Regions from separate parts of the Chromobacterium sp. HL1 genome, predicted to be linked through region 1. Evidence: predicted binding sites of a transcription regulator. Region 1 holds the regulator's gene; each other region holds the start of a gene.
The links. Region 1 encodes FNR, which switches genes on or off when oxygen is low (the NO sensors DNR and NnrR bind a similar motif). Its sites were predicted from a motif close to TTGATNNNNATCAA; they were not measured.
Positions count from the first base shown of each region.

Region 2: the regulator FNR is predicted to act here: its motif matches at 3,858-3,871, upstream of AB1Z25_RS18165 (DUF3149 domain-containing protein).
Region 3: the regulator FNR is predicted to act here: its motif matches at 2,050-2,063, upstream of nirJ (heme d1 biosynthesis radical SAM protein NirJ).
Region 4: the regulator FNR is predicted to act here: its motif matches at 2,595-2,608, upstream of AB1Z25_RS12930 (adenosylcobalamin-dependent ribonucleoside-diphosphate reductase).

Region 1 covers NZ_CP162399.1:3,714,836-3,719,672, reverse strand. Annotated here, with positions in the region: gene AB1Z25_RS16945 (alanine/glycine:cation symporter family protein) at 1-1,223, shown strand, start outside; gene hemN (oxygen-independent coproporphyrinogen III oxidase) at 1,290-2,696, opposite strand; gene fnr (fumarate/nitrate reduction transcriptional regulator Fnr) at 2,806-3,552, shown strand; gene AB1Z25_RS16930 (DUF1853 family protein) at 3,612-4,535, opposite strand; gene AB1Z25_RS16925 (RNA methyltransferase) at 4,525-4,837, opposite strand, start outside.
Region 2 covers NZ_CP162399.1:3,984,754-3,989,590, forward strand. Annotated here, with positions in the region: gene AB1Z25_RS18150 (ornithine carbamoyltransferase) at 1-266, opposite strand, end outside; gene AB1Z25_RS18155 (arginine deiminase) at 400-1,632, opposite strand; gene arcD (arginine-ornithine antiporter) at 1,718-3,157, opposite strand; gene AB1Z25_RS18165 (DUF3149 domain-containing protein) at 3,654-3,782, opposite strand; gene AB1Z25_RS18170 (CDP-6-deoxy-delta-3,4-glucoseen reductase) at 4,046-4,837, opposite strand, start outside.
Region 3 covers NZ_CP162399.1:4,234,219-4,239,055, forward strand. Annotated here, with positions in the region: gene AB1Z25_RS19280 (Crp/Fnr family transcriptional regulator) at 1-409, opposite strand, end outside; gene nirJ (heme d1 biosynthesis radical SAM protein NirJ) at 781-1,992, opposite strand; gene ahbB (siroheme decarboxylase subunit beta) at 2,223-3,224, opposite strand; gene ahbB (siroheme decarboxylase subunit beta) at 3,211-4,206, opposite strand; gene AB1Z25_RS19300 (cytochrome D1 domain-containing protein) at 4,209-4,837, opposite strand, start outside.
Region 4 covers NZ_CP162399.1:2,890,653-2,895,489, forward strand. Annotated here, with positions in the region: gene AB1Z25_RS12930 (adenosylcobalamin-dependent ribonucleoside-diphosphate reductase) at 1-2,435, opposite strand, end outside; gene AB1Z25_RS12935 (DUF748 domain-containing protein) at 2,677-4,837, opposite strand, start outside.

The DNA.
Region 1 (4,837 bases):
CGTTCCAGGCTTTCGCCACCGGCCTCGCCAGCCGGGTGGGCACCGGCAATATCGCCGGCGTGGCCATCGCCATTGCCGCCGGCGGCCCCGGCGCGGTGTTCTGGATGTGGCTGACCGCCATGCTGGGCATGGCCAGCGCTTTCGCCGAATCGACTTTGGCGCAGCTGTTCAAGACCAATCACCATGACGACACCTTCCGCGGCGGCCCGGCCTACTACATCCAGAAAGGCCTGGGGCAACGCTGGCTGGGCGTGATCTTCGCCCTGTGTCTGATCCTGGCCTTCGGCCTGGTGTTCAACGCGGTGCAGGCCAACTCCATCGTGGCGGCCACCGAGGGCGCCTGGGGCTGGAACCGCTATATGGTGGGCATCGCCCTGGTGGTGATGACCGCCCCCATCATTTTTGGCGGCGTGCGCTCGGTGGCGCGGGTGGCCGAGTGGCTGGTGCCGGTGATGGCGGCCATTTATCTGCTGATGACCTTCTATGTCTTGGCGGCGCACGCGGCCGAGCTGCCGGGTTTGATCGTGTTGATCGTCAAGAGCGCCTTCGGTCTGGAGCAGGCGGCGGGCGGCTTCGCCGGCTATGCGGTGAGCCAGGCGATGATGCTGGGCATCAAGCGCGGCCTGTTCTCCAATGAGGCGGGCATGGGCTCCGCCCCCAACGCGGCGGCGACGGCGACTTCGCGTCACCCGGCGAGCCAGGGCGCGATCCAGATGTTCGGCGTCTTCATCGACACCATGGTGATCTGTACCGCCACCGCCGCCATCATTCTGTTGTCCGGCGTGTATGACCAGGGTTTGAGCGGCGTGGCGCTGACGCAGAAGGCGATCGAATCGCAGTTCGGCCCGATAGGCGCGTCCTTCCTGGCGGTGGCGATGTTCCTGTTCGCCTTTTCCACCATCATCGGCAATTACGCTTACGCCGAGGGCAATGTCGAATTCATCCGCAGCAATAAGGGGATCTTGCTGGCCTTCCGTCTGATCGTGCTGGCGATGGTGATGTTCGGCGCGGTGGCCAGCCTGCCGCTGGTGTGGGATATGGCTGACTTTGCCATGGGCCTGATGGCGCTGATCAATCTGGTGGCCATCGTGCTGCTGTCGCGTTATTTCTTCATTGTGCTGAAGGATTACGAGCGTCAGCTGAAGCGGGGCGAGTCCACCCCGGTGTTCAAGGTGGCGGATTACCCGGAACTGGCCGCCAAGGTAGAAAAAGACATCTGGTAAGCCGCGTCCGGCTCCAACGATAAACAGCCCGCGTCCAGACGCGGGCTGTTTTGTTGCTAGCCCCGTTCAAATGGTCTTGGAGTAGCGCGCCTGGGTGCGGCGCTCCCGCAGGTGGCGGTCGAAGATCATCGCGATATTGCGGATCAGGAAGCGGCCCTTGGGCTCCACCATGATGAAGTCGCCGTCGAAGGACAGCAGGCCCAGTTGCTGGTATTCGCGGATCTGCGGCAGTTCTTCGGCGAAGTACTCGGCGAAGTTGATGCCGTGGATCTCTTCCAGCGCCTCCACCGACAGCGAGAAGCGACACATCAGGCCCTGGATGATGCTGCGGCGCAGGATGTCGTCATTGTCCAGCGTCAGCCCGCGCAACACCGGCAGATGGCCGCTGTCCAGCGCCGCGTAATAACTGTCCAAGTCCTTGGCGCTCTGGCTGTAACAGGGGCCGACCTTGCCGATGGAGGACACGCCAAGACCGATCATGTCGCAGTCCGCATGGGTGGAGTAACCCTGGAAATTGCGTTGCAGCCGGCCCTGGCGCAGGGCGGAGGCCAGTTCGTCGTCCGGCTTGGCGAAGTGATCCATGCCGATGAAGACATAGCCGGCGTCGGCCAGGCGCTGCACCGAGTCCTGCAGGATGTCCAGCTTGGTTTCCGGCGAGGGCAGATCGGCCTCGTTGATGCGCCGCTGCGGCATGAACACGGTGGGCAGGTGGGCGTAGTTGTACAGCGCCAGCCGGTCCGGCCCGATGGCGATCACCTTGTCCAGCGTGCGGCGCACCGATTCCCGGGTCTGCAGCGGCAGGCCGTAGATCAGGTCGACGCTGACGGACTTGAAGCCGGCGTCGCGCGCGGCCTGGATCACCTCCAGCGTTTCCTCTTCGGACTGCACCCGGTTCACCGCCTGCTGCACCGCCGGTTCAAAGTCCTGAATCCCGACGCTGATGCGGTTGAAGCCGAGTTCGGCCAGTTTGAAGATTGTCGCCGCGCTGACTTTGCGCGGGTCTATTTCTATGGAATACTCCCCCTCCTTCAAGAACTCGAAATGAGTCTTGAGCAAGGTCATCAATCGTTCCAGTTGCGCGTCGGACAAGAAAGTGGGGGTGCCGCCGCCGAAATGCAGCTGTATCACTTGCTCGCGGCGGCCCAGACAGGAGGCGATCATGCGGACCTCCTTCTCCAGGTAGTCCAGGTACAAGTCCGCTTTGCCGCTGTCCTTGGTGATGATCTTGTTGCAACCGCAGTAGTAGCAGATAGTGTTGCAAAAAGGTATATGAGCGTACAATGATAAAGGTTTCCGGTTGGCGCCGATGCTGCGCTGCCGTAGCCAGTGGATGTAGTCTCTTTCGGCAAAACCCGGCGTAAAGCGATCCGCTGTCGGGTATGACGTATATCTAGGACCTGTCCCGTCGAGGCGCTCAATCAGCGCGCGGTCGAATTCAAAATGGGCAGGAGAAAATGGGTGGGTGGTCTTCATGTCGTATTTGGATGGCAAAACCTCTGGTGGACTGGTAAATTTGCGGAAATCCTGCGAATTTCGCTTTGATAAGGGTCAAGCTTCATCGCAAGCTTGTACTAAACATGCCATGTCCGATCAGAACCATATCTCTTTGCATAACCTGAAGGTCTCCTGCTCCAACTGCAGCCTGAAGGAACTTTGTCTACCTGTGGGGCTTAACCGCGAGGAGCTGACCCAGCTCGACGCGGTGATCCGCCAAAGCCGCCGTTTGAAGCGCGGCGAGTACTTGTTCCGCAGCGGCGAAGGCTTCCGTTCGCTGTTCGCGGTGCGCACCGGCTTCTTCAAGACCAGCGTCGCCAGCCAGGACGGCCGCGAGCAGGTCACCGGCTTCCATATGTCCGGCGAACTGATGGGCCTGGACGGCATTTCCGCCAATGTGCACGGCTGCGACGCCATCGCGCTGGAGGACAGCGAGGTGTGCGAGCTGCCGTTCAGCCGCATGGAGAGCCTGGGCCGCGAAATTCCCACCCTGCAGCACCATTTCTACCGTCTGATGAGCCGCGAGATCGTTCGCGATCAGAATGTAATGTTGTTATTGGGCAACATGAAGGCGGAAGAGCGCCTGGCCGCCTTCCTGCTCAATCTGTCGCAGCGTCTGTCCACCCGCGGCTTCGCCGCCAACGACTTCATCCTGCGCATGAGCCGCGAGGAAATCGGCAGCTTCCTCGGCCTGAAGCTGGAAACCGTCAGCCGCACGCTGTCCAAGTTCCAGCAGCAAGGCTGGATCACCGTCGATCACAAGCACATCCAACTGGTGATGGTGGACGAATTGAAGGCGCTGATTTCCGGCTGCGCTCACGCCAACGGACATTGATTCCGCCGCGCGGGCGGACAGATGGAAAACGCAAGGCAAGCCCTCGGGCTTGCCTTTTTTCATGGGGCCGGCGCGCAGTCCGCGATTTGCAGCAGCAGCCGCGACAGCGGCGCTTCCTGAGGCCAGCCCGGCGGCACGGCGAAGCCGCGGGCCACTTCATGCCAGTCGCCGTCGGGGCCGGGCTGCAGTTCGGCCAGCAGCTGCGGCGCCTCGGCCTGTTCCAGGCGCGCGCGCAGTTCCGCCGCGTCGGCGGTGTGTTCCCGCGAGCGGCGCGCCGGCGCCAGCCAACTGAGCCTGGGCAGCCAGGCCCAGCGCGAATCCGCATTCAACGCCGGCCAGTCGCCGCGCAGCGGCCAGTATTGCCCGTACAGCGGCTGGGCGCCGGGCGGCGCTTCCGGCGCGGTGTCGCGGGCGTGGAACAGCCAGCCGCTGAGCCGGGCGCCGACCGCGCAGCCCTCAAAGCCCGCCGGCAGCGTCGCTTGCGCCGCCGGGTGGCGGGACAGGCGCAGCTGGGTTTGCAGTTTATGGGCTTTCAGCGCCCAGGCGTCGCGCAGGCTGGGGCCGGTCAAGGTGTCCGCGCTGCGGCCCAGTTGCAGATAGAACTTGCTGGCGGCTTCCAGATGCAGCGGTTGGCCGTCTAGGCGCAGCAGGAAGTCGAACTCGCCGACGGTGCGGCCGTCCGGCGCGCGCACCGGCAGATTGCTGGCCACCAGTTCGATGTGCGGCGCCAGCCGGAACCAGAAGGACAGCAGCCGTTCCGCGTAATGGCCCAGACGGCGGGTGGGCTGGCGCGCCAGCCAGTGCTGAAGTTCGGCAGGATCGGCGTCCAGCGTTTGCAGCAAGGCCGGGCCGTCGGCCCCCAGCAGCCGCTGCGGCGGGATGTCCGCGCCGCTGCGCCAGGGCGAGGGCGCGGAGAGCAGAAAAGCCAGATCGCGCACCGCCGGGTGCGCGTAGGGCAGGGTGAATAGCGGCTTATTCGCCATCCTGTCCGGGCGCGTCGCGGCGGACTTCGCCGTCGGCGGCGCGCTGCACCTGTTTGAGGAAGCCGCGCAGGATGTCGATTTCCTCGCGCAGCAGGCCGGCGCGGTTGAACAGGGTGCGCATCCGGCGCATCATCCGTTCGCTGTTGCGGCGGCGGAAATAGCCTATCTTGTCCATGGTCTGTTCCAGGTGGCCGCAGAAGCCCTCCACCTCGCCCAGCGCCGCCGCGTCGCTGTCGGCGCGCAGATAGTCGACGTCCACGCCGGTGTGGCTGAACAATTCGTAAGTCATCACCTGCACCGCC
Region 2 (4,837 bases), 270 kb from region 1:
TCCTTGATGCCGATTTGCGAACCGGACGGCCCAAGGTAAGTCACGTTGGCGCCCTGGTCGTAGCAAGCCACTTCAAACGCGCAGCGGGTGCGGGTGGAGGTTTTTTCAAAGATCAGGGCGATGTTCTTGCCCTTCAGATGCTGCTGTTCGGTGCCGGTGTACTTGGCGCGCTTCAGGTCGCGGGCCAGGTCGAGCATGTAGCGGATTTCGCGCGGGGTGAAGTCCAGCATGCGGAGGAAGTTACGGTTGCGCAGATTGAAAGCCATGATATTGCTCCTGATTAGAGTCTGGGCAAGCCGGCCGTCGTTTCCGGGGAAACCGGCGGTCAACCTGTCTTTTTGCACATGAATCTTGGGTTTTCCTCCCGGCCGCGCCTGCGGCCGGGACACTACAGCTGAATTACAGTTTCACTTCGTCGCGAGTGATCGGGCAGGTCATGCAGTGACCGCCGCCGCGGCCGCGGCCCAGCTCGGAAGCCGGAATCTCGATCACTTCCACGCCATGCTCGCGCATCAGGCGGTTGGTGTAGGTGTTGCGGTCGTAGGCCACCACCACGCGGCGATCCAGCGCCACCACGTTGTTGCCGTCGTCCCACTGTTCGCGTTCGCGCTGGTAGGCGTCGCCGCCGGTCTGGATCACGCGGATTTCCTTGAGACCCAGCGCCTGGCGCACCACTTCCACCAGATGCACGCCTTCGTGGCGTTCGAAGCGGATTTCGCCTTCGCGGTCGCCAACGTACATGCTGGTGCAAGTGATGTCGTCCACCACGTCCGGGAACAGCGACAAGAGATCGATGTCGAGGAAGCTGAACACGGTATCCAGGTGCATCGCCGCACGGGACTTAGGCATCTGGCAAGCGATTACGCGAGTGGCGCCGCCTTCCTTGCCCAGCACGCGCTTGGCCACTTGCACCACCGCCTGCGGGCTGGTGCGCTCGCCCATGCCGATCAGGACCACGCCGTTGCCGATAGGCATCACGTCGCCGCCTTCCAGCGTGGCCGGGCCGTGTTCCTGGTCGCAATCGCCCCACCATACTTTCACCTTGCCGGCGAACATCGGGTGGAATTTGTAGATGGATTGCAGGATCAGGGTTTCCTGACGACGCGCCGGCCAGTACATCGGGTTCAGCGTCACGCCTTCATAAATCCAGCAAGACGGGTCGCGCTGGAACAGGCTGTTCGGCACCGGCGGCAGCACGAATTCGGATTGGTCCAGGTAGCCGCCGAACAGGCCTTTCGGGTCGAACGGCAGTTCGAATTTGGCGATGCCGCCCACCAGATGCTCGGCCAGTTGCGAAGACGGCATTTCGTCCAGCCAGCTGCGCAGATCGCGCAACATGCCGATACCTACGTTGTCGGCCTTGACCTTGCGGTCCAGAATCCAGGCACGGGAAGCTTTGTCGTCCAAGACCTTGGCCAGCGCGTCGTGCACCTCCACCACTTCGATGCCGCGGGAGCGCATTTGCTCAACCATGTAAGCATGGTCTTTCTGTGCGCGTTCCACCCAGATCACGTCATCGAACAACAGGCCGTGGCAGTTGTCCGGGGTCAGGCGCTTATGCGCCAGGCCGGGACGGCACACCATCACAGTTCGCAACTTGCCGCACTCGGAATGAACACCAAACTTGGTCATGACAAACTCCTTAATGATATTGGGGGAGCTGGTGGAGGCCCGTGGATCTCGCGCGCCTCCGGTAATCTTCTTACAAGGTTCCGGCTTAGAGCGTCAGCGCTCCGGTAGCCAGTTCGTAGGCGGCGAACAAGCCCGCCACTACAATCAGCGCAGCCAGTACCGCCTCGGCGCCGGTGAACGCTTTCTCGCCGCGCTCCTTGCGAGCCCACAGGTAGAACAGCAGGCCCGGGGCGTACAGCACCATGGACAGGAACAGATACTTCAGGCCGGCGGCGTAGATCAGCCAGACGCCGTAGACCGAGGCGACGGCGGCGATGCTGAACTCTTTGCCGCTGGATTCGCCCTGGGCGTAGCCCTCGCCGCGCTTGGCCACCAGCAAGGCGTAGCCGGAGCACAACAGGTAAGGAATCAGAATCATCGAGGTAGCCAGCGACAGCAGCGCCAGGTAGCCCGCGGAACTGAACAGCGTGATGATCAGGAACAGTTGGATCAGGCCGTTGGTCAGCCACAGCGAGGCGGCCGGGGAGCCATTGGCGTTGGTGGTGCCGAACACTTTGGGCATCACGCCGTCTTTGCCCGCCAGGTAGGGCGCTTCGGAAGCCAGCAGCGTCCAGGCCAGCAGCGCGCCACCCACCGAGATCACCAGACCGGCGTTCATCAGATTGGCGCCCCAGGGGCCGATGGCTTTTTCCAGCACATAGGCGGTGGACGGGTTCTTCAGCGCGGCCAGTTCAGTTTGCGACATCACGCCCAGCGACAGCACCGATACCGCAACCAGCAGGGCGATGGTCAGCAGGAAGCCGATCACGGTGGCCTTGCCCACTTCTTTCATGTTTTCCGCACGGCTGGAGAACATCGACGCGCCTTCGATGCCGATGAACACCCATACCGTCACCAACATGGTGCTCTTGACTTGATCGACGACCGAGCCGAGTTTGGCCGAGCCCCAGAAGTCCAGATTAAAGGTATCCACTTTGAAGGCGAAAATGACCAGCAGGATGAACAGCGCCAGCGGCACCAGTTTGGCCACGGTGGTGATGGTGTTGATGAAGGCCGCGCCGTGCACGCCGCGCAACACCAGGAAGTGCAAGGCCCACAACAGAATGGACGCGCAGACGATGGCGGTGGTGGTATTGCCTTCGCCGAACACCGGGAACCAGAAGGCCAGCGCCGAGAACATCACCACAAAGTAGGATACGTTGCCGATCCAGGCCGAAATCCAGTAACCCCAGGCCGAGTTGAAGCCCATATAGTTGCCGAAACCCGCCTTGGCGTAGCCGTAGACGCCGCCCTCCACTTCCGGTTTGCGATTGGCCAGCATCTGAAAGGCGAATGCCAGAGTCAACATCCCGAAGAAGGTAATCACCCAACCGATCAAGATGGCGCCGGCTCCGGCGCCCGCCGCCATATTCTGCGGTAGCGAGAAGATGCCGCCGCCGATCATGGAGCCCACCACCAGAGCGGTCAGCGCGCCAAGCTTGAGCTTGGGAGCGCCGCCGCCTTGGGTTTCAGTTTCCGTAGACATTTTCGTTCTCCGTGAGAGTACATTAACCTGCAAATCTGTTGTTATATAATTAAATTCTTATCATCTGAGACAATGGTATACCCCGGATTTAGTGATCGCCAGAACAGTCGAACATCCGTTTGACCTGCGTCAAATAGCGTCCTCCCGCTCCATTCGCCCCATCCCGACATTAGAACAAAAGCTTTATAGAAGCCCCAGACACAATTGGCAGAACTAACAATTGTGCTGCGCACAAAACATTTAATTAATTTTGTATTTAATTTTTATTAAAAATAAAACGCAATATCAGATTGTCTGAACGCGTCCAATAGAGAAGAGCCGCAAACGGCCAAAAGAGACGGGACAAAGAAGCAGTGAGATAAAGATAGAGAGAGGAGACGGAGAATAAGGCAGACCAGCCACGGCAATTGCGGGCAAAAAAAAGTGGATGCGGCCCACCACCGCATCCACCAACACACACATCAAGAGGATAAACACATCCTGTTTGCCCAGGCGCTCACTCCGGTTTTTTCACGTTCTTGAAAATCGCCACCAGAGCGCCCAGCACCACCAAGGTGGTCACCACAATGGTCACCAAGCTTAAAATGCCGACATCGTCGGAAAGAAGAAGAGTCAGAAGTTCCATCGCCACTCCTTTTCCGGGGCCACGCCCCATATAGGTTTCTTGATCCTCATCTTAGCCAGTTGGGCGGCCCGTCCATTGACGCAAATCAAATGGCATGACCCCCAAGTTTGATGCAAGACAAATAAAAAGCCCCTGGCTCGCGCCAAGGGCTCATTTCCTAAAAATCAGCAACTTATATCATTACAGTTGTGCGTCAGGCGATACAGTTCGAATCAGTTCAGCTGAAAAAATCGGCTTACGTCATCCCTGTCTCGCCGGCGTGTTCACTTGCTGCCGCCCATGTCCTTGGACAGGAAGAAGGCGTCGGAGAAGAACTCGTCTTCCGGCAAGCCGCGCTCGCGGGTGAAGCTGCCGTGCGCAGCCTCCACCATCAGCGGCGCGCCGCAGGCGTAAACCTGATAGCCGGCCAGATCGTCGAAATCCTCCAGCACCGCCTGGTGAACAAAACCGGTGCGGCCCGCCCACTCGTCGCCCGGCAGCGCGTCGGACAGCACGGGGATGAAGGTGATGTTGGGATGCTGCGCCTGCCAGGCGCCGGCCAGATCCGCCATGTAAAGATCCGCCTTGGTGCGCGCGCCCCAGTAGAACACCATCTCGCGCTGGATGCCGCTATGAATCGCGTGCTCGATGATGCCCTTGACCGGCGCGAAGCCGGTGCCGCTGGCCACGAAGAGAATGGGCTTGTCGGAATCCTCGCGCAGGAAGAAAGAGCCCAGCGGGCCTTTGAAGCGCATGATCTCGCGCTCCTTCATCTGACTGAACACATACTCGGAAAAAGAGCCGCCCGGCTGATTGCGGATATGCAGTTCCAGGAAAGCGTCGTCATGCGGCGCGTTGGCGATGGAGAAACTGCGCTTCTTGCCGTCCTTCATCAGGATGTCGATGTATTGGCCAGCCTTGAACTGCAAGCGCTCGGACACCGGCAGCTTGAGCTTGAGCACCGCCACGTCGTGGATTTTTTCGATTTTCTCTACGCGGCACGGCAAGGTCTTGATCTGGATATCGCCGGCGCCGGCCACTTCGCGCGCCTCGATGGCGATGTCGCCCTTGGGGCG
Region 3 (4,837 bases), 520 kb from region 1:
GCAGGCGCAGCGACAGGCCGGCCAGCAAGCGCCGGGCGAAGGCCGGATCGTGGTCTATCGCTTGCAGGATGCCGGCCGCCTCCACCTTGAGCAGCATGCCGTCTTCCAGGAACTGGGCCATCACCGGGCAGGGCCGGCCCAGGAACATCACCGCCTCGGCGAAGCTTTGGCCAGGGTGGATGATTTCCATCACTTTTTCACTGCCCTGCGCCGAGGACAGCGCCAGCTTCACCCGGCCGTACACCACCAGGAACATGCCGTCGCAGGGGTCGCCCTTCTGGAAAATCACCTGGCCCTTGAGGCCGCGTAGTTCTTGGGTATGCGGCACCAGCGCCTGGATCTGCTCCGGGGACAATTGCTGGAACAGCGGCTGGTGGCGCAGGAAGGATGGAATGTCCAGATGGCTCATGACGGTGTGGCTCGATAATGGCGGAGGCTTACACTATAAAAGCGCGCTCCGCCAAGGGCCATGGGCCATTGGCAGCAGCGGCCTAGTTCGATGTGATTAGAACCTGTTTACGATCTGCTGCGCGTCGTGGAGCGTTACACGGTGAGTACGCCCTCAAAATGCTCATGTACCACTCGTACATTCCGCTTTTTCGATCGTTTTCGCCTTGTCTCGCTCTTGCTCGCGAGATCGTAAACACGTTCTTAGAAAAAATCTCGCCGGCAGCTGCAATATGTTGAAGCGTTGCATGGATAGGTGGGGAACCGCGTATTCGAGGTTTTGAACCATCATCCCTCTCAAAGAGATCGTAAACAGGCTCTACGGCGCTCGCCTCAATGTTGGGCCGCCCGGCTCCACGGCGTCAGCTCCGGCCGCGCGTGGCGGCCCGGCTCCACGCCGATTTCCGCATCGCTCAGATAACAGGCCGGGTCCGCCGCCCAAAAATCTCCGCTCAGCTCCCAGGCGCGCACCCGGGTATTGCCGTTGCAGATATCCAGGTGGCCACAAGCGCCGCAACGGCCGGCCACCGGGCGCGGGGATTGGCGCAGGCCGCTCATCAGCGGGTGTTGCGGCTGTTGCCATATCGCGGAAAACGGCCGTTCCCGCACATTGCCCAGCGTCACTTTCCACCACATGGTGTCCGGGTGGACGTTGCCCAGGTTGTCGATATTGGCGATGTGGACGCCGCTGGCGTTGCCGCCCCAGCGCCGCAGCGCCCGCAGCAGGGTGTCGGCGCGCTCCGGATAATGCCGGCGCGCCCAGTGCAGCAGGTAGACGCCGTCCGCGTCGTTGTTGCCGGTGACGAAGTCCCGCGGCCGGCCGGCGTCCAGCTGGGCCAGCGCTTGCTGGATCAGCAGCTCCAGCGCCCAGCGGCTGCGGGCGTGGCGGGCGTCGTCCGCGCGGTGCTTGTTGCCGCGTCCGGCGTAGTTGAGGTGGGAGAAATAGAACTTGTCGATGTCTTCGTCCGCCATCAGTTGCAGCAGCGCCGGCAGGTCCGCGGCGTTGTCTTCGGTCATGGTGTAGCGGATGCCCACTTTCAGGCCGGCGTCGCGCGCCAGCCGCAGGCCGCGCAGCGCCAGTTCAAAGCCGCCGTCCAGCCGCCGGAAGCGGTCGTGGGTGGCGCCGATGCCGTCCAGGCTGACGCCCACATAATCAAAACCGATGTCGGCCAAGACGGCGACCTGGTCTGGGTCCATCAGGGTGCCGTTGCTGGACAGGCCGATATAGAAGCCCAGCGCCTTGGCGCGCCGGGCGATGGCCGGCAGGTCCGGCCGCAGCAGCGGTTCGCCGCCGGACAGGATCAGCACGCGCACGCCGTAGGCGTGGAGATCGTCCAGCACCGCATAGGCTTCGTCGGTGCTCAGTTCGCCGGCGAAGTCGCGGTTGGCGGAGGTGGAGTAGCAGTGCTGGCAGGTGAGGTTGCAGCGGCGGATCAGGTTCCAGATCACCACCGGGGCTTGCGGCCCGGCGGGCATGGCGCGCCCTGGCGGCGGGACCGCCGCCGGTTCGCGCAGCAGGCGCAGGTATTGGGTCAGTCGCAACATGGCCGGCTCCGTCGCGGGAAGATGGCTCAGTGTGCGGCCGGGGGCGGCGGCGGCTCCTTGATGCGGGTCAATGGAATCCGCAGCGCCTCAGAACCTGTTTACGATCTGCTACGCGTCGGCGATACAGCGTTGAAACCGGCTTCGAAATGCTCATGTACCACGCGTACATTCCGCTTTCTCAGCCGTTTTCGCCTTGTCTCGCCCTAGCTCGCGAGATCGTAAATACGTTCTCAAAGCCTCAGGCCCGTTTTCTTCAAAATCCGGCTGGAAAACAGCACTTCGTGGCCGCGGCAGGCCTCGCCCAGCAAGGCGCGCGCGTCGTCCACCGCGGCCAGCACCGCCGGCCGCTCGCTGCCGTGCAGCATGGCGAACAGGTTGTACGGCCAGCCCGGCCGGCGCGGTCGGCGGTAGCAATGGCTGACCGCGTCCAGGCCGCCCAGTTGCGCGCCCAGCGCGTCCACCTGTTCGTCGGTCACGTCGAACACCGCCATGCCGTTGGCCCGGTAGCCGATGGCGTAATGGTTGGGCACCGCGCCGATGCGGCGCACCACGCCCTGCTCCAGCCAGCGCGCCAGCCGCGCCGTCACTTCGGCCTCCGCCCAGCCCAGCCGCCGCGCAATGTCGCGGTAGGGCTGCCGGCACAGCGGCAGGCCGGCCTGGGTGGCGCGGATCAGCTTCCGGTCGTCCTCGCTCAGCGCGGCCGGTTCGCCCGTGCGCCGCGCGCCGGCGGCCGCGCCCACCGGGGCCGCGCCGCCCACCTGAAAACGCATGCCCACAAAGTATTCCCGCTCTTTGGGAAACAGGTTCACTTCCAGGCCGGTCACCAGTTCGATGCCGCGCCGGGCGGCGTCGATGGCGGCGGCGCTGTCCGCGGCCAGCACAAACCACATATTGAGCCGGTGTTCCCGGCGGTAGTTGTGCGCCACCGCCGGCAGCGCGTTGACGGCGGCGGCCACCTCGTCGAAGCGCGCTTCCGGCGCGGCCAAGGCGGCCAGCACAAAGCGGCCGCCCAGGCGTTCTATCTGGTACATCGGCCCAAAGCGGCTGAGCACGCCGGCGTGCAGCAGTTGGCGCAAGCGCCGGATCAGGCCGTCTTCGCCCAGGCCCAGGCTGCGCCCGGCCGCCGCGTAGGGACGCGACACCAGCGGGAAACCGCCTTGCAGCCGGTCTATCAGCCGCGCGTCCAAGGCGTCCAGCGTGTCCAGCATTGCCAGCGCTTCAGGCGTATCCATAACAGGCTCCGGTTTGTTTGTAGCGCCGGGTGGAGCGCAGCACCGCCTGCGGCAGCCGTTCCAGGCCGTGCCGGCGGCGGATGTCGGCCAGCGCGGCGTCCAGGCTTTGCGCGTCGCGGGCGTGGACCATGGTGAACAGTTGGTAGGGCCAGTCCGGCGGACGCGGCGGACGTTCGTAGCACAGGGTGACGGCCGGCTCCGCCGCCAGCGCCAGCGCCACGCGCTCGCGTTCGGCGTCGTCGTCTATCCGCCACACCCACATGGCGTTGGCGCGGTAGCCCAGTTCCTGGTGGCGCACCACCATGCCGAAGCGGCGGATGACGCCTTGCTGCCGCCAGTGGGCGATTTGCGCCAGGGTCTGGGCCTCGCTCAGCGCGCATTGCGCGCCCAGCGCTTGATAAGGCCGCGGGGTCAGCGGCAGGCCCGGCGACAACGCCGCCAGCAGCCGCTGGCGCTGGCCGGCGGACAGGCCGGGGTCGTCCGCCGCCGCCGGCGCTTCCGCCGCCGCGGCGGACTCCGCCAGGAAGGAAAAGCCCAGGTCGATGTGGTATTCCCGCAGCAGCGGCAGGTCCAGCGGCGGGATGCCGGTGGCCAGGCGGATGCGGCTCAGCGCCGCGGCCACGCCGGCCGATGAGGCGGCGGCGACGACGAACCACAGATTGTAATGATGGTCCCGCCGGTAGTTGTGGTTGACCTCACGCTGGCGGCTGACGAAGGCGGCCACTTCTTCCAGCCGCTCCGCCGGCGCCGCCATCGCGGCCAGGGTGCTGTTGCCCACGGTGTTGGGGGCGAACACCGCGCCGACGCGGGCCAGCAGGCCGGCCGCCTGGGCGTCTTGCAGCGCGGCCAGCAGCCGGGCTTCGCTCCAGCCCTCCTCCATGCCGACGGCGAGCGCGGCGAAGGGGCGCGGCAGCAGCGGAAAACCGCGCTGGCTGCCGTTGATCAGCCGCAGCAGGGCCGGATCGGCGTCTGAAATTACCATGGCTACATCCCGATGCGGCTGGCGCGCCAGCTGAAGAAGATGCCGGACGGGCTCTGCGCCGGCAGTTCGCGCAGCACTTTGAGGCTGGCGGTGTCCACCACCACCAGCTTGTCGTCGTCGCGGCTGGACAGCCACACCGCGTCGCCGCGCGGGGTGAACTCCATGTGCAGGATGGCCTTGCCCGGCTTCAGGGTGGCGATCACGCTGCGCGTGGGCACGTCGATGACTTGCACCTTGTCGTTGTCCGGGAAGGCGAAGTTGACCCAGACCCGCCGGCCGGACGGTTCCGCCATCACGAACACCGGCTGACCCAGCACCGGGACGGCGGCCTGTTGCGCCCAGCTGCGGTTGTCCGCCAGCAGCACTTCGTGGCGGCCGATGGCGGGCAGGAAGGCGTAATCGCCGGCCAGCGCCCAGCCGCGCAGATGCGGCATCTTGTACACCGGCAGCGGCTGCTGGCCGCGGCCGTAGCCGGCCAGGATGCGGCGCACGCCTTGTTCCGGCCGCCAGGTGTCCAGCAGGGACAGGCCGTCTTCGCCGTAGAGCCCGGCCACGAAGTAGCGGCCGTCCATGCTGGCCAGGCCGTCGTAGGGGCACTTGCCGGCGTCGCGGTAGCGGGTCAGTTTCGGCT
Region 4 (4,837 bases), 820 kb from region 1:
CCGGCCAGCCACATCGAATACGGCCGGCGCTGGCCGTTGGGCAGCACCAGTTCCTTGATGAAGAGCACGAAGTCGTCGCCGGTTTGCGGGTTGCTGACGTCCACCGACCAGCTCATGGTGCCGTCGGTGCCCGATTTGGGCTCCTTGCGCGCGAACAGCGCGTCCATCACCGGCGTCGGCTCGTTCTGGTCCGCCGGCAGCGCGCCCAATTGCTCGACGCGATGACGCACCACCTGGCCCAAGGCCGCCGAGGCCGAGGTGGCGTAAACGGTGCGCTCGCCCAGATCGAACACATAGCGCTTGTCGCCGTTGGTGTGCGACAGCGCGTCCAGCTTGGCCGCCAGCCAACCGTGATCGCGGCAGCGCATGTCCATGGACAGAGTCTTGGCCACCGCGCCCAGGCCGCGCTGTTCTTCCGTGGCGTTGACCCAGCATTCGAACGGCGACACCCGGCCGTTCTCCACATGGCCCACCACCACGGCGAAATCGCCGGCGTCGCCTTCCACCATGAAGGTCCACGACGGGTTGCCTTCCTTCAGCTTGGGCCGGTTCGGCCATTTCAGGCTGGACAGCGCCGGCGTCGGCGCGGTGTTGAGCACCACGCGGCGGTCCGGGTCGCCGTCGCCGCTGCCGGACAGGTCCTGCGGTGTGGCGGCGCTGGGCTTGGCCGGCTCCACCGACAGCACCGAACCCAGCACATTATTGGGCCGGTAGGTGGTGATGCCCTTCAGGCCGGCGCGCCAGGCTTCCAGATAGAGGCTTTCGAAATCGTCGAAGGGGTAATCGCCGGGCACGTTCACCGTCTTGGAAATGGCGGTGTCGATATAGGGCGCCACCGCCGCCACCATGCGCATATGGTCCAGCGCGCTCATTTCCAGCGCGGAGACGAAGTAGTCCGGCAAGGCGTTGGTGTCGCCGCCCTGCATCCGGTAAACGCGGTAAGCGTGGTCTTCCACCAGGTATTCCTGCTGGCTGCCGTCGGCCATGCGCTTCTTGCGGGTGTAGAACCAGGAGAACGGCGGCTCGATGCCGTTGGAGGCGTTGTCGGCGAAGGCCAGCGAAATGGTGCCGGTGGGCGCGATGGACAACAGGTGCGAGTTGCGGATGCCGTGCTTGCGGATGCGCGCCTTGATCGCCTCCGGCAGCCGGCTGGCGCAATGCGGCGCGGCCAGGTAGGCGTCGGCGTCGAACAGCGGGAAGCCGCCCTTCTCGATGGCGAGATCCACCGAGGCGTCGTAGGCGGCGTCGCGCATCGCCTCGGAAATGCGGCTGGCGAAGCGGCGGCCCTCCTCGCTGTCATAGCGTATTTTCAGCATGATCAGCGCGTCGCCCAGGCCTGTGAAGCCCAGACCGACGCGGCGCTTGGCCTGCGCCTCGCGCTGCTGCTCTTCCAGCGGCCACACCGTCAGGTCCAGCACATTGTCCAGCATGCGCACCGACATGCGCACCACTTTCTCGAAGCTCTTGAAGTCGAAGCTGGGCTTGTCGCCAAAGGGCTGGCGCACGTGGCGGCACAGATTGATGGAGCCCAGATCGCAGCAGCCGTAATCCGGCAGCGGCTGCTCGCCGCAGGGGTTGGTGGACTCGATCACCTCGCAATAGGACAGATTGTTGTCCTGATTGATGCGGGTCATGAACAGCACGCCCGGCTCCGCGTGATCGTAGGTGGAGGCCATGATCTGCCGCCACAGCTCGCGCGCCGGCACCGCGCGGTAGACCCACAGGCCGTCCGCGCGCTGATAACTGTCGGGGAAAGCGTTGGACGACGGCTCCACCGCGTGGGTCAGCTCCCAGGCGGCGTCCGCCTCCACCGCGCGCATGAAGTCGTCGGAGACGCCCACCGAGATATTGAAATTGCGCAGATCGCCCTGGTCCTTGGCGTGGATGAAGTCCTCCACGTCCGGGTGGGAAATGTCCAGCACCCCCATCTGCGCGCCGCGGCGCGCGCCGGCGGACTCCACCGTTTCGCAACTGCGGTCGAACACTCGCATATAGGACACCGGGCCGGACGCGCGGCTATTGGTGCCCTTGACCCGCGCGCCCTTGGGACGGATGCGCGAGAAGTTGTAGCCAACGCCGCCGCCGCGGCGCATGGTTTCCGCCGCCTGCAGCAAGGCCTCGTAAATGCCCACCTTGCCGTTTTCGGTTTCGGACACCGAATCGCCCACCGGCTGCACGAAGCAATTGATCAAGGTGGCGCGCAGATCGGTGCCGGCGGCGGAATTGATGCGGCCGCCGGGAATGAAGCCGTTTTCCAGCGCCTGATAGAACAACGGCTCGAAACGAGCCGGCTCGCTTTCCAGCGCCGCCAGCGCCTTGGCCACGCGCAGGCGCACTTCGCTCACGCTGTGTTCGCCGTTCTTGGCGTATTTTTCCAACAGCACCTCGCGGGAGATGTCCTGCTCGGTCATGGCGGCGATGTTTTCCTGCTTCATGGTTCCCGGTTCCTCTTGAATTGCGGCCTGCGGCGGCCAGGGCGGCCCCCTTCCAGCATGCAATGGACCGTGTGGGCCGCAAAAGGTTTCAACACGTCCGATACGCAATATCTGGAAAAGAAAAACGGCGTATTACACTATATGTAGTTACGCCGTTCGTTGACACATATCAAGCGCTATTCCACGCCGCCGCCGCTTTTCCCGCTTGTCATGGGTAAAAACACGACGCGCGGCCGCCGCCTCACGGCGTCTTCAGCTTCACCTCCAGCGGCACCCCGTCGCGGCCGGCGGAGACCTTGACCGGCTCGCCCAGCTGGATGCGCTCCTGCAAGGCCGGGTCGGTCTTGAGCATGGCCGCGCGCGCGTTGGCGGCGCGTTGCTTGGCCAGTTGCTGCAGGCTGGCGTCGGTGATGCTCTGCGCGGCGATCAACTCGTCCCGCAGCAGCTTGCCCAGGGCCGCGCCGGACGGCCCGCCCGGCTTCAGCGTGTGGCCCAGCAGCTTGAAGCGGCCGATCTGCTTGCCGTACACCGATTTGACCGCGGACAGGATTTCCTCGTCCTGCATGTCCGGCAGCGGCAGCGGCTCGCCGGCGCCCAGCTGATGGCCGGCGGCGGCGAAGATCGCCAGATCGGTTTGCGCGCGCGCCATTTCCTTGCGGTCCGCGTCGGCGTTGTAACCGCCGCTGATGGACAGCATCAACTTGGGCCGCTTGACCATCAGCCCGGCCACCTTGACCAGCTTCTCCCGCTCCGGCGGCGTCACATTGGCCTCGCCGGCCACGAAGCGGATATCGTCGAAGCCCTCGCCGCCCAGCAAGGCGCCCAGCGCGCGGAACGGCGCGGTCACCACCTTGGTCACCACGTTGACGATGGCTTTCCAGATGATCTTGCCGTAGCTGAACTGCGGATCGTCCAGGCTGCCGGCCACCGGCAGGTCCAGATCGATGCGCTTGTCGCTGTCCTCCAGAATGGCCACCGCCAGCCGCAGCGGCAGCCGCGGGCCCTTGTATTCGCTGTCCGGCAGCTCGTCGCCCAGTTGCAGGGAATCGATCACCACCCGGTTCTCGCCCTTGAGCTGGCGCTGCTCCAGCAGATAGCGCAGGTCCACCGACAAGCGTCCGTCCTTGACCTGCCAGCCGGCGAAGTTCATCGAATACGGGTTCAAGGTGCCCATGGAGATATTGCGGAAGGCCAGGGTGATGTCGGTGTTGTCCGTGGGCGCCAGCGGCGACAGCGCGCCGCGCACCTTGACGTCGCCGAACTGGTCCACGTCGCCGTCCAGCGTGATGTTGCCGCGCTGCTTGGCGCGGGTGGACAGGTTCTGGATGGAGCCGCGCAGATTATGCATGTCGGACGCGAAGTCAGGCTTCATGCCGTGGTCGGCGAACTGCACCCGCCCGCCCTGCACATGGATGGACCGGACCTCCACCAAGGGCAGCGGCGCCGCCTTGGCCGCCGGCGCCGGGGTCGCCGGCTTGCCGCCCTGGCCGGCGAACAGCCGGGTCAAATTGAGCTCGCGCTTTTCGTCCAGCACCAGCCGCGCCGCCGGCCCTTGCAGCCGCACATCGTTGATCGTCGCTTTCAGCGGCATGCCCTGAGCGCTGAGGCCGCGCACTTGCAGATCGCGCCACCCCAGCAAGGGCAGCTTCTCGCCCGGCTCGTACACCGCCAGCCGCGCCACGCCGGCGGAGCCGCCGACGCGCCAGCCGCGCGCGCCGACATCCAGATTCAGATCCGCGGACAACGCGCCGCCGCCGAAACGCAGCGAGGTCCCGCTCAAGGCGTACGGCGCCAGCGGCGCCAGCTGCACCCCGTCGGCGCGCAGCCTGCCCTTGAGCGCGCCGGCCGCGGCGTCGATATCGGCTTTGACCGCCAGCTTGCCGCCGTTGAGCCCGCCGGCCAGATCCAGCGCCAATTGCCGGCCGTCGTCCACCGCCACCGTGCCGCCCAGGCCGGACAGCGTCATGCTGGCCGGCTTGGACAGGCTGCGGTCGGTCCAGCGCAGCTGGCTGTCCTGCAAAGCCATTTCCGGGTAATCGAACTTCCAGGCCGGCGCGGCCTCGCCTTGCGCGCGCGCCGGGGCGGCGGCCGGTTTGGAACCGCCGGCCGGCTCGAACAAGCGGGCCAGATTGATCTGGCCGGTGCGGTCGCGCTCCACCTGCGCATCCAGGCCGCTCAAGCTCAGCTTGCCCGGCTCGATGCGACGGCCCTTTTGCGACAGCTGGCTGGACGCCAGCTCGGCGCTGGCCAGGCTCAAGACCGGCGCCGCGCCCTGCGCGCCCAGCTTCAGCTCGTCCAGCCGCGCCAGCAGGCCGGTCAGCGCGAAGCCGTTGTCCGGCGACAAGGAAAAACGGCCGGACAGCAAAGGCAGCTTGGCCTCCAGCGCCAAGGGCTGGCGGAAA